DNA from 3 places in the Lysinibacillus sp. 54212 genome. Region 1 is predicted to be linked to each of the others. Evidence: riboswitches for the same ligand, from Rfam matches in the RefSeq annotation. Region 1 holds a riboswitch; each other region holds the start of a gene.
What was found. A riboswitch is a leader RNA that binds a small molecule or an ion and turns the genes downstream of it on or off. The one in region 1 is predicted to bind cobalamin.
Positions count from the first base shown of each region.

Region 2: it holds a riboswitch for cobalamin, as region 1 does, so the genes downstream of both, V4T18_RS11710 (glutaredoxin family protein) here and V4T18_RS15790 (ABC transporter substrate-binding protein) in region 1, are expected to answer to the same signal.
Region 3: it holds a riboswitch for cobalamin, as region 1 does, so the genes downstream of both, V4T18_RS04165 (ATP:cob(I)alamin adenosyltransferase) here and V4T18_RS15790 (ABC transporter substrate-binding protein) in region 1, are expected to answer to the same signal.

Region 1 covers NZ_JBAFWZ010000029.1:17,613-22,850, reverse strand. The annotation lists gene V4T18_RS15800 (adenosylcobinamide amidohydrolase) at 1-1,324, opposite strand, end outside; gene V4T18_RS15795 (FecCD family ABC transporter permease) at 1,325-2,323, opposite strand; gene V4T18_RS15790 (ABC transporter substrate-binding protein) at 2,316-3,263, opposite strand; cobalamin riboswitch at 3,438-3,557, opposite strand; gene argS (arginine--tRNA ligase) at 4,063-5,238, opposite strand, start outside.
Region 2 covers NZ_JBAFWZ010000015.1:29,599-34,836, reverse strand. The annotation lists gene cbiB (adenosylcobinamide-phosphate synthase CbiB) at 1-918, shown strand, start outside; gene V4T18_RS11720 (pyridoxal phosphate-dependent aminotransferase) at 875-1,963, shown strand; gene V4T18_RS11715 (histidine phosphatase family protein) at 1,932-2,531, shown strand; cobalamin riboswitch at 2,576-2,750, shown strand; gene V4T18_RS11710 (glutaredoxin family protein) at 2,897-3,124, shown strand; gene nrdI (class Ib ribonucleoside-diphosphate reductase assembly flavoprotein NrdI) at 3,121-3,510, shown strand; gene nrdE (class 1b ribonucleoside-diphosphate reductase subunit alpha) at 3,485-5,238, shown strand, end outside.
Region 3 covers NZ_JBAFWZ010000004.1:74,994-80,231, forward strand. The annotation lists gene cobS (adenosylcobinamide-GDP ribazoletransferase) at 1-572, opposite strand, end outside; gene V4T18_RS04155 (bifunctional adenosylcobinamide kinase/adenosylcobinamide-phosphate guanylyltransferase) at 572-1,132, opposite strand; gene V4T18_RS04160 (ABC transporter substrate-binding protein) at 1,228-2,178, opposite strand; gene V4T18_RS04165 (ATP:cob(I)alamin adenosyltransferase) at 2,175-2,717, opposite strand; cobalamin riboswitch at 2,867-3,047, opposite strand; gene V4T18_RS04170 (hypothetical protein) at 3,150-4,700, opposite strand; gene V4T18_RS04175 (sigma-70 family RNA polymerase sigma factor) at 4,693-5,208, opposite strand.

The DNA.
Region 1 (5,238 bases):
TATCAGTAGCCGTTCCTGTTGCAGGCGAATTTGTATGAGTGTCCGTTATATTCTCTACAGAGAGTGCCTTAACCTTTGCCTCTGTTGCTGTAATCATCGCCTGATAGAATGCTTCATGGGATAGCTTTCCATTAATAATGACCCATGTATTAATTGTTCCAATATGTGGCTCGTGCTGACGCTCCCATGCTCTTGTTACATCAACAGCATTCCCAACACCCGCCGTAACAACAATTATAACTTCACAATGGTTATTTTTATACGTACCGATAGCAGCACAATTCGTTTTAACAGCTGTTAGCATAACAACGGTGTTTGTTAAGCCAAATCCATGCTCCTGTAAAAACTGCTCGGTCTCCTCTTGCACATTCGAAATATCATAATAAGGAGAAATCGAGCGGTTTAATAATGTGTTGTACCAGCCCATTCCTGGATTATGAACAGCAGATGAAATAACCTTTAGCGGAAAATCAGTTTGTAGCTGTATATAGTCGTTTGTTAATAGTATATGTTCTTTTGTAACACGCTGTTGCTCACCCTGCCATACTTCTTTTGGCATCATCGTAATTTGAGGCTTCGGCATTTCTGGATGAGCATAGGTCGACACACGCGCCTTATACACATCTTCAATTTCCCGTTGGACAATAACCTCATGCGGCGCCCCAAATGCGCGAACATGCCCATCTTCCATTAGCAGTAGCTCATCACAATAAAGAGATGCTAAGTTAATATCATGAAAAACTGAAACGACTGTTAAACCACACTCAACAATTTCCTTTCGAATTAAGTCTAGTATTTGCTTTTGATGGGCAATATCCAAATGATTTGTCGGCTCGTCAAGCAATAATATTTGTGAGCATTGCGCTAATGCTTGGGCAATAAAGACTCGCTGCTGCTCACCGCCAGATAAAAACTCCATCATCGTATCACGATATTTGGCTACACCTGTTTGCTCCATTGCTATTGTAACTGCCCGTTCATCCTGATCTGACCACGAAGAAAAAAAGCCTTTTTGGTGCGGATATCGACCGAGCGATACCGTTTCATACACAGAATTTGAAAAGGCATTTGCATGAAGCTGTGGTAAAACCGCCATTTTTTTCGCTAGCCCTTTTGGTGAATAGCTCTGCATCTCTTTCTCATCAATAAAAACGGTTCCGGAAGTGGGAGCAATAATGCCACTGACTAGTTTCAATAGGGTCGATTTACCGCTACCATTTGGTCCAAGAATACCTAGCATCTTCCCTTGCCCTACAGTAAACGAAATATTATGGACGATGGGTACGCTGCCATAGCCGCCTGAGATATTTTCTACTTTCAGCATTTATGCCACCCGTCCCTTTCGTTGTTTAAAGAAAATATATGAAAATACCGGTGCTCCGATAAACGCAGTAATAACCCCAATCGGCAGCTCAATTGGTGCAATAATTGTACGCGATACTAGATCACATATGACAAGTAAGCTTGCTCCATTTAAAAATGAGATGAGTAGTAAATGGCGATGATCGGTACCAATAATCATTCGTACCATATGAGGAACGACTAGACCTAAAAATCCAATCGTTCCTGATACCGCAACAGCTGCACCCGTTAGCATAGAACCACCAGCTAAAAGAATATATTTACTTCGTTTAACATCCACTCCTAAATATTTCGCCCGGTCTTCACCATAAATCATCGCATTAAGCTCACGACGATTTAGCCAAATAAGAAGTGTACCTACAATTACAAATGGAAGAATCATTTTCACATACGGCCATCCGCGCATCGAAACGCTACCAAGAAGCCAGCCCATAATCGAACGAAGCTCCTCCCCCGTTAATGCAATCATTAATGAAATGCATGAACCTAAAAAGGAGCTAAAAATTATTCCTGTTAGTATCAGTGTCTCCATCTTCATCGTACGGTCCACTAATTTAGCAAAGCTCATTACAGCAAGCATCGTGAGCAGCGCACCAACCATACTAAAGATCGGAAGCGTGTATATGCCTAGTAGTGGTAGAGATACACTAAAGAAAATAGTAGTAACCGCACCAACAGAGGCACCTGATGAGATGCCTAACGTATATGGGTCAGCAAGCGGATTCTTTAACAGCCCTTGAAATGCAGCACCTGCAATAGCTAGTGAAGCCCCGACTAGCCCCGCAAGGATTACACGCGGCATGCGAATATTCCATAAAATGCTGTAGGCTGATGGGTTTGATTCGCTATCCCATAAGGTTGAAAGTGGAATATCGACCGAGCCGATTGATATGCCAAACCACACGCTAGTTGCTAATAGGATTAGCGAGAAAATATACGCGATTGTATATTTTTTATTCATTAAAAGCCTCTGGATAAATTGCTTTCGCTAAGGCTTCTACTCCTAAGGCTAGACGTGGACCTTGTCTACTCGTTGTATCACCATCAACAACCGTTAGTGAATTACTTTGAACAGCCTTCATCACAGAGAATGCTTTATTATTTTTAATTACTTCATCATCCCCAGCGTATGTGAAAATGATAGAATCCGGATTACTGTCCACAAATTCCTCAGCGCTATACATTGGCCAGCCTTCAACTTCAACGGCATTCGTAACGTTAATCGCTTTAAGCATTTCATTCATAAAATTGTTTTGACCGACAACATAAATATCTGGCTGTGTACCAACAACGATGAAAGCAGTTTTCGGCTCCTGACCTTTTACTTTAGCTTGAATTTCCGCTAGCTTATTTTGAATATCTTTAGTTACTTTTTCTGCCTCGTCTTCCTTACCTGTTAATGTACCAATTTCTTCAATAGTTTTATACGTTTCTTCAAAGTTCATCGCATCTTTCACAACAAATATTTTGATGCCTGCAGAAACTAGTTGATCAATAGCGCCTTCCATCATATACATGCTCGATTCGTGTGCAAACACAATATCTGGTTGTAATGAAATAATTGTCTCTATATTAAATTCCATTCCACCAACACTTGTTTTCTCTGCTACTTGCTCAGGGTAGTTATCATTATCATTTACTCCAACGATTTCCTCATCTAAGCCCAGGCTAAATAAAATTTCCGTATTGGATGGTGTTAACGAGACGATACGATCTGGTGCTTCCTGTAGCGTAACGTCATTCCCTCTAGCATCCTTTACTGTTACTGGAAATACTTGTTCATTATTTACTTCATCATTTTGCTTGACCTTTGCCCCACTGCTTGCATTATCCTCGTTACATGCAGAGAGTAAACCCAACGTTAATAGGGCTGTTAACCATAGCTGCCAAAGCTTCTTCATTCTTTCTCCTCCTAGAATTAGAAATTCTCACCCTGATCAAAATAAGGAGAGATGTTATTTTCCAATAAAGATTTTTTTCAAAAAAAAATCCCTTACCAATGTAAGAGAAGTAGGAAAGAGCAAAATTTGCGTACAAAAACACAGGTTTCGCTACCACCCTATCCTCGTAGGCTTGCATTGGTGTCCATAAAGACCGGTTTTCTGGCTTTTGCATTCTTGCATCATGCAATTACAGTGGCGGGACCGCGTCGGATTCACACCGACTTACCCTATATCCTTATGATTTTAGATTTTTCAATTTTCTTTATTATAGCGTAAAAATACTATTTTTACAGATAAAATTATTCGTATATTGTATTTCGGAAGTTTGCCGGAATATGAATTATCACAAGAGCGATTAAATTTAATTTTCGGGCTAGATTTTTTAATAATTGTGGCTGCAAATCGTAGTTGGCTAGTATTTCTTGAAATGTAGCTAGTATTTTGAAAAAATCGGCTAGTAAATCAAAAAATGTGGCTAGTATTTTTGAAATTTTGGCTAGTAAATCGAAAAATATGGCTAGTATTTTGAAATTTGAGGCTACTATATCAATAATTTCGGACTGTATTCGAAAATTTGTGGCTGCAACTCGTAATTGGCTAGTATTTTTGAAATTTTGGCTAGTAAATTCAAAAATGTGGCTAGTATTTCGAAATTTATGGCTAGTAAATCAAAAACCATGACTCTTATTCAAACAAACGTATCTACTTACCACACTCCAATAGAAAAGGCACCCTGATTGTTCAGGATGCCTAGATCTTACATTTTTTCTGGTGCACTTACGCCAATTAGCTTTAGTGCATTCGCCAATGTTGTTTTTACTGCTGTAATAAGTGCTAAACGTGCCTCTGTTAATTCTTTATTATCGGCGTTTAGTACCTTTTCAGCATTATAGAAGCTATGGAATGTAGATGCTAATTCTTGAATATAGTTTGCAATACGGTGAGGTGTACGGTGTTTCGCTGCATCCGCTACGATTTGAGGGAATGCACCAACTTTTTTCAATACATCTTCTTCCTTTTCAGCAACTAATAAACCAAGATTATCTAATGAAGTAGCGTATCCTTGCTCTGCAGCTGAACGTAAAATAGAAGAAATACGTGCATGTGCATATTGAGCATAATATACAGGGTTTTCATTAGACTGCGAAACTGCTAAGTCTAAATCAAAGTCCATATGTGAATCGCCAGCAGTTTTTACAAAGAAGTAACGTACTGCATCTAAGCCTACCTCTTCTACTAGCTCACGCATTGTAACCGCGTTACCCGTACGCTTCGACATTTTGAATTTCTCGCCATTTTTATAGAGCTGAACCATTTGAATAACTTCTACTTCAAGTGTGTCACGGTTATAGCCAAGTGCTTCGATCGCTGCCTTCATACGTGGGATATAGCCGTGGTGATCTGCACCCCAAATATTAATTAATTTATCAAAGCCACGTTGTAATTTATCCTCATGGTATGCGATATCAGGAGTCAGGTACGTAAATGAGCCGTCATTTTTAATAAGCACACGATCCTTGTCGTCACCAAATGTTGTCGAGCGGAACCAAGTCGCGCCTTCCTCTTCAAACACATGTCCATTTGCCTTTAATTTGTCTAATGCTACTTCAATTTTCCCGTTGTTATATAGGGAAGTTTCTGAATACCAAACATCAAACTCAACACGGAAGTTCGCTAAGTCTTTTTGTAATTTTGCAAGCTCTAAACGTAAGCCGTGCTCACGGAAAAATTTGAAGCGTTCTTCATCCGATTTTTCTAAAATTTCTGCACCGAATTGCTTCGCTAACTCGCCAGCGATTTCAATAATATCGGGCCCGTGGTAGCCGTCCTCTGGCATTTCAGCCTCTAAGCCTAGCGCCTGCTTATAACGAGCCTCTAGCGAATACGCTAAGTTGTTAATTTGGTTTCCTGCATCATTAATATAATATTCACG
Region 2 (5,238 bases), on a different contig from region 1:
CCAAAAGGGCTACCACACCCAGTCATTTGGATTGGCAACTGGATTGCCTTCTTAGAAAAAAGGTTGAATAGGGGGGTCAATCGACGCTTAAAAGGAGCCTTAACGGTATTGCTAACTCTATTCGCTACATTGGCTGTAGTAGGTGCGGTTCTTTTCGTCAGCTATAAAATTCATTGGGCCATTGGTATTGCGATTGAAGTACTCTTAATTGCAATCGCACTTGCTCAAAAAAGCTTAGATCAAGCAGCGATGGTTGTTTATCGTGCATTAGAGGCAAACGACATGGAAGAGGCCCGGACGAAGCTTGGATGGATTGTAGGTCGGGATACAGCTCATTTAGAGGAGCCAGAAGTTGTACGAGGGGTCGTGGAGACTGTTTCGGAAAATACAAGCGACGGCGTAACCGCTCCATTATTTTATGCTCTTCTATTTGGTGCAATCGGTGCGTGGATTTATAAAGCGATTAACACATTAGATTCTATGGTTGCGTATAAGAATGAGCGCTACAGTCAATTTGGCTACATTGCAGCAAAATTAGATGATATTGCGAACTACATTCCGAGTCGTCTAACAGGGTTATTGATTTTGCTTACAACCAAAAATGTAAAAAAGCTACCTTTGGCGGAACGATGGAATAAATGGAAGAGAGATGCGAAAAAACATCCAAGTCCTAATAGCGGCTATTTAGAGGCAGCTACGGCTTATCAACTAGGGATTCGTTTAGGTGGCAATAATTCCTATGGTGGAAAGCAATCCTTTCGAGCGTTTATGGGGGAGCCACTTGTCGTCATGAACCGAGAGCATATTAAGCTTACTGTTCGACATATGTATACCGTCACAATTTACTTTTTACTACTGATTGGAGGGATCATTTTTGGCATTACCTGCGCATGGAGCAAATGCATTGGCTTTATATAGGCAACTTCAGTTACCAATGCCTGAAAAGATTTATGATTTAAGTGAAAATGTGAATGTTCTAGGGAGTCCTTCATCGATTAAAAAGCTTTGGCCAGCGTTGTTGGAAAGTGTCGGAAGTTATCCAGATATGCTTGCAGAACCTTTTCGGAGTAAAGTAGCTAGCGTTCACAGAGTGCCTAATGATTTTGTTGTAGTAGGGAATGGGGCAGCGGAATTACTAATGGCAATCGCGCAGTTTTTTAGAGAAAAGCATGCCATTATTGTGGAGCCCTCCTTTTCTGAATATAAACGAACGCTTTTACAGCAAAACGTTCATGTGGAGTCGATTGTTGTAGAGGATATTTGTCTCTATAAGCTACCGATGCAAGCACTAAAAAAGGCGATGGACAAGGGTGACGTAATTTACCTTTGCAACCCAAATAATCCAACGGGTGTTCTGACAGCTCGTGAGGAAATTGAAGAGCTATTAGCTTACGGTGAAAAGGTTGGCTGTGCCGTAGTTGTTGATGAGGCGTTTATGGATTGGACGGATGAAAAAGAATCGGTAATCGATTTAACTGTCCGCTATGCCAATTTATTTGTCTTACGATCAATGACAAAAATGTATGCTTTAGCTGGCGTTCGCCTTGGCTATTTAGTTAGTAGGCATGCGTCAAATATCTACAATTATTTACCTCATTGGAGTGTTAGCGGCATTGCGATTGCAATTGGCTGCCAATGCTTAGAAGAATCCGCCTTTGTCCAAATATCTGGTGAAAATAGTACGAAAATGCGAACGGCTATGAGTCATTTTTTAATGCAACATGGCTGTGCTGTAACGGCTAGCGAAGCCAACTTTCTAACATTCAAACTACCGATGGGGTGGAGTGTACCGGAAGCCTATCTATATTTCCTTCAGCATGGAATCGTGTTACGGCATACGGAAAACTATATCGGCTTGGATGGTCAGTGGTTTCGGATTGGCATGAAGGATGAAGAAGCAATGAATGAATTTACTAAAAGGTTTGTGGAATATGAAAACAATTTACCTAGTAAGACACGGTGAGACGGAGTGGAATAAGCTAGGCAAGTTACAGGGCTGGCTTGACTCGGAATTAACCGAATTAGGAGTACAGCAAGCAAGGGCGCTTCAGTATACTTTTCAGGGAATGGATATCGATACTGTTTATAGCAGTGACTTAGGGCGGGCGATTTCTACTGCCCGACTTATTGTACCAGCCCAGGAGCCAGTGATTGATGCGCGGCTAAAGGAAATATTTTTAGGTGAGTGGCAAGGAAAAGAGCTTCAATATTTGGAAAGAGATCCTTGTTACGAGCAATATGTGTGTTCACCTCAATCTTTTCAACCGACCACTCAGGAAACATTTCAGTCAGTAGCAAATAGAATGCATGCCTGCTTGCAAAGTGTTGCTCAAAAAAATGAAAAAAATATCATAATGGTATCACACGGGATCGCTATTCATTGTTTGTTGTGGAAATTAAGCGGTGAAAGACTCCATTCTTTATCCGATTTAATCCCTAGCTGTGGTGTTGTAAAGCTAAATTATTGTGACGGTATTTGGGAAATTCAGGAGTTTACCTTGAGGAAAGTACAAAATACTTATTTACAGTAAAAGATTGGTCATGCTATACTTGAAATCGTTGAATCACAATATATTGTGTTATTTTTTATTTAGGTACTACTATATGTAGTTGAAAGGGAAGCTGGTGAAAATCTAGCGCTGTCCCCGCAACTGTAAATCCGAGCGACTTACGTGATACCACTGTTCCAACGGGAAGGTGTAAGAAGTGATGAAGATGAGCCAGGAGACCGCCTCAATAAAAAGACAGTACATTTCTTCGGGGTAGAGTAAATGGATGCGAAGCTTTAGTGTGTCCATTTTAGATTATCTCACATTTGAGGTAGTCTTTTTATTTTTGTCCCATGTTTAGGGATAACGGAGACTATACATAAATTAATGAAATGAGGAATGAAAAAATGAAATTATACACAAAAACAATTTGTCCAAAATGCCTATGGGTGAAATCTGAGTTAGTGCAAGCTGGATTCGATTCAGTTGAAATGATTAATATTGATCACAATGAGCAAGCAAAAGAAAAAATTATCAATGCTGGCTTGATGAGTGTTCCTATTTTAGAGGTTGAAGGCGAACTAATTCATGATGTGCAGGAGATTGTATCGCGAATTGAGATGCTTACGCAGTGATTGCCTATGCTAGTCGAACAGGGAATGTACGCTATATTGTCCAAAAACTAAACCTACCAGCTATCGAAATTACAAAAGATACAGTAATTGAAACACCATTTATCCTTTGTACGTACACAGATGGACTTGGTGATGTGCCCGCTGTTGTCCAAGCCTTTATGGAACAGAACGCTACGTTATGTAAAGGGATTGTCGTTAGTGGAAACAGTAATTTTGGTTTAGATGTTTTTGGACTTGCTGGTGATAAACTCGCTTCAGACTACCATATACCGCTAGTTAGAAAGATTGATTTACGAGGGTTTTCAAAGGATTATGAGGCAATCCTTGCATTTTATAATGATTGTGTGAAAGAGGATGACTATGAAACAATACTTGAAGTTAAATAATGAAGTATTAAATCGCTATCATGCAACTGGTGAGCTCGATTTAGCGAAGGATAAAGAAGCAACACGCCGATACTTTTTAGAGGATGTTAACGTTCGTATGCGTTACTTTATCGACGTAGAGGAAAAAATTCGATACTTAGTCGATGAAGGCTATTATGAAAAAGAATTTATCGACCAATATACGCCAGCATTTATAAAAAGTATGTATAAAAAAGCATACGCTTATAAGTTCCGCTTCCCATCCTTTATGAGTGCAAGCAAATTTTACGAAAGCTATGCGATGAAAAGTCGAGATGGCAAGGAAATTTTAGAAAAGTACGAGGATCGTATCGTTATTATCGCCCTTTATCTCGCACAAGGTGATGAAAGGTTGGCAGAAAAAGCTGTCGAAGCGATGATGGAAGCATACCAGCCTGCTACACCTACTGCATTGAATAGTGGTAAAAAAGCGCGCGGAGAGTTAGTAAGCTGCTTTAAGCTAACAATGGATGACACGATGAATAGCATTGCCGAAAATATTGGCTACTGCTTAGAGCTATCACGTCTTGGTGGTGGTGTCGGTGTAAATTTAACTGATTTACGTCCATTAGGTGATCCAATTAAAGGGATTTTGAACAGAGCTAGTGGTGTAATGCCTGTTGCAAAGCTGCTAGAAAACTCCTTCTCCTATTCCAACCAATTAGGACAGCGTAACGGTTCAGGTGTTGTGTACTTAAACATTTTCCACGGAGATATTGAGAATTTTATTTCCTCGAAAAAACCAAATGCAGATGAAAAAATTCGCTTAGCAACATTATCTACAGGTGTTATCCTTCCAACAATCTTCTTTGAGCTAATGAAGCGAAATAAAGATATTGTGTTATTTAGCTCTTACGATATTTATAAGGAATACGGCAAGCGCATGTCTGAAATTAGCATGAGCGAAATGTATTACGAGTTACTCGATAATCCAAACATTCGCAAGCTAAAACGTTTAAATGCACGTAAGCTTTATACAGAAATTAAGAAGGCACAGTTTGAATCGGGCTATCCGTTTGAAATTTTTGATGATAATGTGAATGAAGCACATCCGTTAAAGAGCATTGGTCGCGTAAAAATGTCTAATCTATGTACGGAAATTCTGCAGGTGCAGGAAACTAGTGTCATTACCGATCAGGACGAGCCAAATCAATACGGCCTAGATGTAAGCTGTAACCTAGGTTCCCTAGATATTTATAAGGCAACAAAGGTCGGGGATTTCGAAACATTAGTCGATACAGCTGTTCGTTTGCTAACGAACGTATCGCAAATGACAAATATTAAAAATGTTCCTTCTGTAGCGAAGGCGAATAAGTTAATGCACTCGATTGGCTTAGGTGTAATGAACCTACATGGCCATCTTGTGACTGAGGGCATTGTATATGGTTCTAAGGAATCTGTTGCATTTATTGATGCGTTTATGGAAGCAGTGAACTACTTCTCGATAAAATCATCGATGGAAATTGCGAAGGAAAAGGGCGTAACCTTTGATCGGTTTGAAGAAAGTGATTATGCAACAGGCGCTTATTTCGATAGCTATACAACGAAAGAGGGCAGTTTATTAGAGCCAGCAGTGGAAAAGGCGTTAGGAAACGTCCCACAGATTACACGTGAAATGTGGCAGGCACTTAAAGAGGATGTTATGAAGCACGGAATTTTCCATGCGTATCGTTTAGCAATTGCACCTACGGGTAGTATTTCTTATATTCG
Region 3 (5,238 bases), on a different contig from region 1:
ATAATCAATGCAAGCCATAGCTTTCTCGCATGAACTCTCTCTTTAAAATAGGCTGCAATACCCTTATTTTTGAACGTTTTCATCGTAAGGAAATACAATAAAATCGATAACCGTGCCATAAACGGTAGGACAATAAAATAATAGATAGGGATGCTATGTAATAAAAGCTCGTATAAAACTGCTACTTTCAGCAGTACAAAAATGACGAGTGTCATTGCACCAAATGCCCCTACACGAGGATCATCTAATATTTCAAGACGCCTTTCCTTATCTCTATAAGAGAAAAAGGCATCTCCAGTATCAACAACTCCGTCCATATGCAAGCCACCTGTCATTATAAAGTGAGCAACAACTAACAGGATAGCAATAAAAAGGGAGGAAAACTGCAAATAGCTATTATTCAAAACTATTATTCCAGCAAGTATACTCCCCATACCGATACCTAGTAGCGGGATAGCCCCGTACATTGCAGTTGCTGTCATTCGTGTAATCGGTAGCTGAAATTTAATAGGTAATGAGGTGAAAAATTGTAGCGCTAATAAAATACCTGTAAACCCTGTTCTTAACCCCATTATTTCCACCTCTTTTCAATGCCAGAATCTAACTCATAGGCTTCATCACATTGTGCAACAATCCATTGATGTAATTTACCTATAATTTGCCGATATTCATTTACTTCCCAGTAGCGTGAGGCGCCTTCATCTAACACTTCATTTGAAACTAATAATACGACTATACCCTTTTGCTGCCATTCTTTTAGCTGATCTTGTAACTGTTCAACGGCTAAAGTAATATTTTTTTCTCTATTTGGGGAAAGCTCGTTCCTAAATATTATATTCGTGAGCCACGTTGTTAAACAATCCCATAATAGAACATAGTCCGAAGACAGAACGGAAAATTTTGTTGGGAAACGGTCTGGCACTTCTAGTGTTTTCCAGGGAATAGCTGCTTGCAGACGATCGATTTTATGCCTATTGATTCGCTGCTGCATTTCTTCATCAAATGAGACACCTGATGCAATATAGAGCAAGGACTTACTGTTATTCTTAGCAAGCTGCTGGGCATAATTTTCTGCAAATGCACTTTTACCACTTCTAACGCCACCAGTTATAAAAATTATTCGTCCTCCCATTGGCACCAACCTCTACTTGAAAAGAGCAAATCTAATGATAGATTTGCTCTTGACATATTTTTAAAATTTAATTCGTATGCCAGCCTACTCCCTGACTATTTAAATAAATCAGGATATACTGTTTCTGCTACTAGCTCAACTGCTTCACCAATACGAGTTGCTGGACGAGATGTGATATCAGCATCCACTAAATAAACATTTTTATTAATAATTGCTTGCATTTTATCCCAGCCATTACGAGCTAAAATTTCACCAACTGCATCATCTGTATAGTAGACAGATGTTAAAATCACTTCTGGATCCTTTGTAATGACATCTTCCTCTGCTGCACTAAACCAGCCGTCTTGTTCCTCAAATACATTTTCCACACCAGCTGCTGTTAAAATTTCTTGTTGGAATGTGTTACCACCTGCTGTCCAAATATCTGGAGCTGGTGAAATTTCAAAATATACTTTTTTCTTCTGATCAAGCTTTTCTGTTTTTTCTTGAACTGCCGCAATTTGAGCTTTAATATCTTTTACAACTTGCTCACCAGTATCCTCAACTTGAAGTACCTCAGAAAGTTGAACAATATCGCCATACACATCATCAAATGATGCAGCCGAATCAATAACAAATACCTTTAGCCCAGCCGCTTCAAGCTGCTCGATTTGAGCTGGATCACCGGCAGTATATGCTATTACAACATCTGGATTTAATTCAATAATACGTTCAGCATTGATTGTCATCGAATCTGAAACACGTTCGATTTTCTTTGCCTCTTCTGGGTAAGTGTCATAATCTGTTGCACCAATAATTTTTTCACCAGCGCCTAGAGAGAATAAAATTTCTGTATTACTCGGTTGAAGTGAAATAATTGATTCTGGTACTTCATCAAATGTAATTTCCTCATCACGGTCATCGACAACTTTATAAGGACCTTCCGCTACTTCCGGCTTTTCTTGCTCTTGTTCATTTTGCTTTGCATTTTTGTCTTCATCCGTTCCACATGCAGCTAATAGTAGGGCTGCAGCAATTGGTGTTACCCATTTCATTTTAAATTTCATTGTTCTGCCTTCTTTCTTTTTGGATAAGATTTACTTTCAAAAATTATTTCTGAGTGATGCCCATGTTTATTTAAATATACTGCCATTACAAAAAATACATTTGCTAGTAGTCCTAAATAATCGAATAGAATTTCCGGTACTACTCGTTCCTCACTTACTTTATGTAGAGCTCTGTAAGACTTTTTTGCCTCACTTCGACAGCTATGTAATCGACTTGCTGCTTCAGTTCCTTGCGGCAAAACGAATTGCTGTATTTCTTGTTGGACATACGCTACATAAAAATCATAGCGGTCACTTAGCCATTGTAAATCCTCTTCTGTTATCGCAAGCTTGCCACGGACAGAGCCGTTCGCATGATAAACATTTGGCTGAATGATCCGTAAATCTTCAAGTACTATCCTTTCAGCCTCACTATCAGCTAATGCTGGAAAAACCTCGCCCACCCTAGTCGTTAAACAATCTGTACGAATCTCGTAGTCTACTAAACAGCTTTTTTCACGCATAAACGGATAACAGCTATAGCGCATATCTTTCTTCAATTCTTATCTCCCTTTCACAACCATTACAAAATACTACAACAACTTCGTCCAACAGAAAAAGCCACCCAGAAAATGGATGGCAGAAAGACAAAAAACAATACTATTTGTTATTCGTATTTGCCGCACATTCCCTTTAGTTCCGAAGAGTGTTGTTACGAATAGAAAAAGACAGGTCTCCTGGCTCGCGCATCAACTTACTTCTGAGATCCTTCCCATCCATAGACAGTGGTATCCTCTCATTTCATCAGCGCATACAGTTACGGACATAGCTTCGGCCTTTCACCGAATTCCCTTTTCTCTTTCCTGCAAGCTTATTCACCTGATAAAGAATGTAACATAAATAAAGCTAAATTGACAAATAATTTAATAATTTAAGGGAAAATCATCGCAAACAACTAGTTCTGTACAATATTACATAAAATATTGTATAGATTAACCTGTAGGTACATCTCTCGCAATGCCGATTAAATACCATCCCCCTCCCGATTTATGGAAAATGAATCGCAGGGCTTGAGAGGATTGGCTAGAGTAATACTCTATATACTTCGCATTCGGATAATTTGCATGAATAGTATTTAAAACCCCGCCAAATTGAACAGCCTGACCGTTAAATGTAACTGTGTCATAAACAAAGTCTTTTCCATTCACCTTTAACAAAATAGTTTGCACATATTCTTCCAATGTCATTTTAAACTCTCGATTGCTATCATCATGTCCCCAATCAATTTGTTGATTTTTAGCATTTACTAGCTCATCCGGCTTAAGGTTTACATAATCCCCACCGTACCCTGGTTTGTTACCGAAGTCAGCAAACAATGAGAATGTAAGGCCCTCAGATGGATCTACCATTGCCGATAATTTCTCATACTCTCCATTATACAAATGACTAAAAACGAGCGAAGTTAAATTAGTAAGCTCCTGTTCTTCAGTCGGTCTCTTGTATGGTTCACCTACCATAAAATGATCTAAAATCGCATCATAGGAGCCGTTATGGGTAAAGGTAATTTGCTGGAGAGCTGGGAAATATTCAAAAAATGATCCATTAATCGTACCAGCAAACATCGAGCCGCCAGTAGAGCCCTGTATATTAAAAACCCCTTCTCCCAAATCTAAAATGAGAGACGCCCCATTGTTTTCAAAGCTATAACTATTAAGGGTGACATTGAACGTTTTCGCTTGCTCGTAAATAAAGTTAATTATCGACGCCTCAGAACCATCACCACTATACTCTACCTCATGCTTTTCAAGGTAGCTCACAGTTTCATCCGGCTTGTAAATAGTGATGGATTTACTAATATTGCCGCCTTTATCCTTTTGAACTAAGCCACTTTCTAAACCATTATCATAAATACCGTGTCGCCATACTACCTGCTGCCCGTCGTTATACGCTTCTATCTTTAGTGGGTCGGGTGTACCAGATTCTAACGTATCGAAAACTGCGTACCAGACTTTCATATCGTTTAGTTGGAATACTGTTCCCTGTTGCTCTAGCGTTTGCTGCATGACTTTAACAGAAGTGATTTTTTCATCTGTAATAATGCCTCCAAATAATGCAACTGGAATATAATGGTTATGGTCCATTACCCACTCAAAGCCGTCCTCAGGATTTTCTTCTCCATTCCCTGTATGAGTCCATACCTCATGATCAGTCGGTTTATACCCTATTCGAAAGCCGCTTTCATCCGTATAAAAGATAACCTCATAATCGTCTGTTTTATGCTCATATAAAATTTCAGTAGATTCTGGATGTGGTACTGTCTCCATAAACCCTTGCTGAGCTAGCTGAGGATCATCATCTTTATCACCTACTAGCATAAATACGAAAAATAGGACTGCTGCAGTCACGATAAGAGATGTAACTGGAATTAAAAAATTTGTTTTCTTTTTTTGAGGAGGTTTATGAAGGTTTGATTGTACTTTTTGGATGATAGACTCCTTATGCTCAGCTATATCACGCAATGCCCATACTTTTGCCTTAGTCATTTAACAGCACCTCCCATTGTATATGTTGCAAATCTAGTTTTAGTAATTCCCGGCCCTTTTTTAATCTAGATTTCACGGTATTCTCAGGAATATTTAAAAGATTAGCCACTTCCTTAATAGACATACCCTCTAAATAGAAATACATAATTGGCTCCCGTTGCTTTAAAGGTAGGCGTAATATGGCATCCCCAATTAATGCCTCCTCATCCTTCTGCAGCAATTCATTTCTATCCAACATTTCTTGCTTAGGAAAGATTTTTTGCTGAAGTGAAATTTTTCGGTATGTCCAGCTTTTTAAATAATCTTTGCATTTATTAATCGTTATTCGAATTAAATAAGCCTTTAATTCCCCTCGTTCCTCGTAGCCACTTTGATGATAAAATTTTATAAAGACATCCTGAACAATATCCTCAGCCGTGTGTAAATCTTTTATATAATAATAGGCGACACGAAATAACAGCTCTGTATAATCGTCCATAATTCTAGTTAAGTGTGCTTCACGATTCATTCTACTCCCCCCTCTACCTTATAAACGACG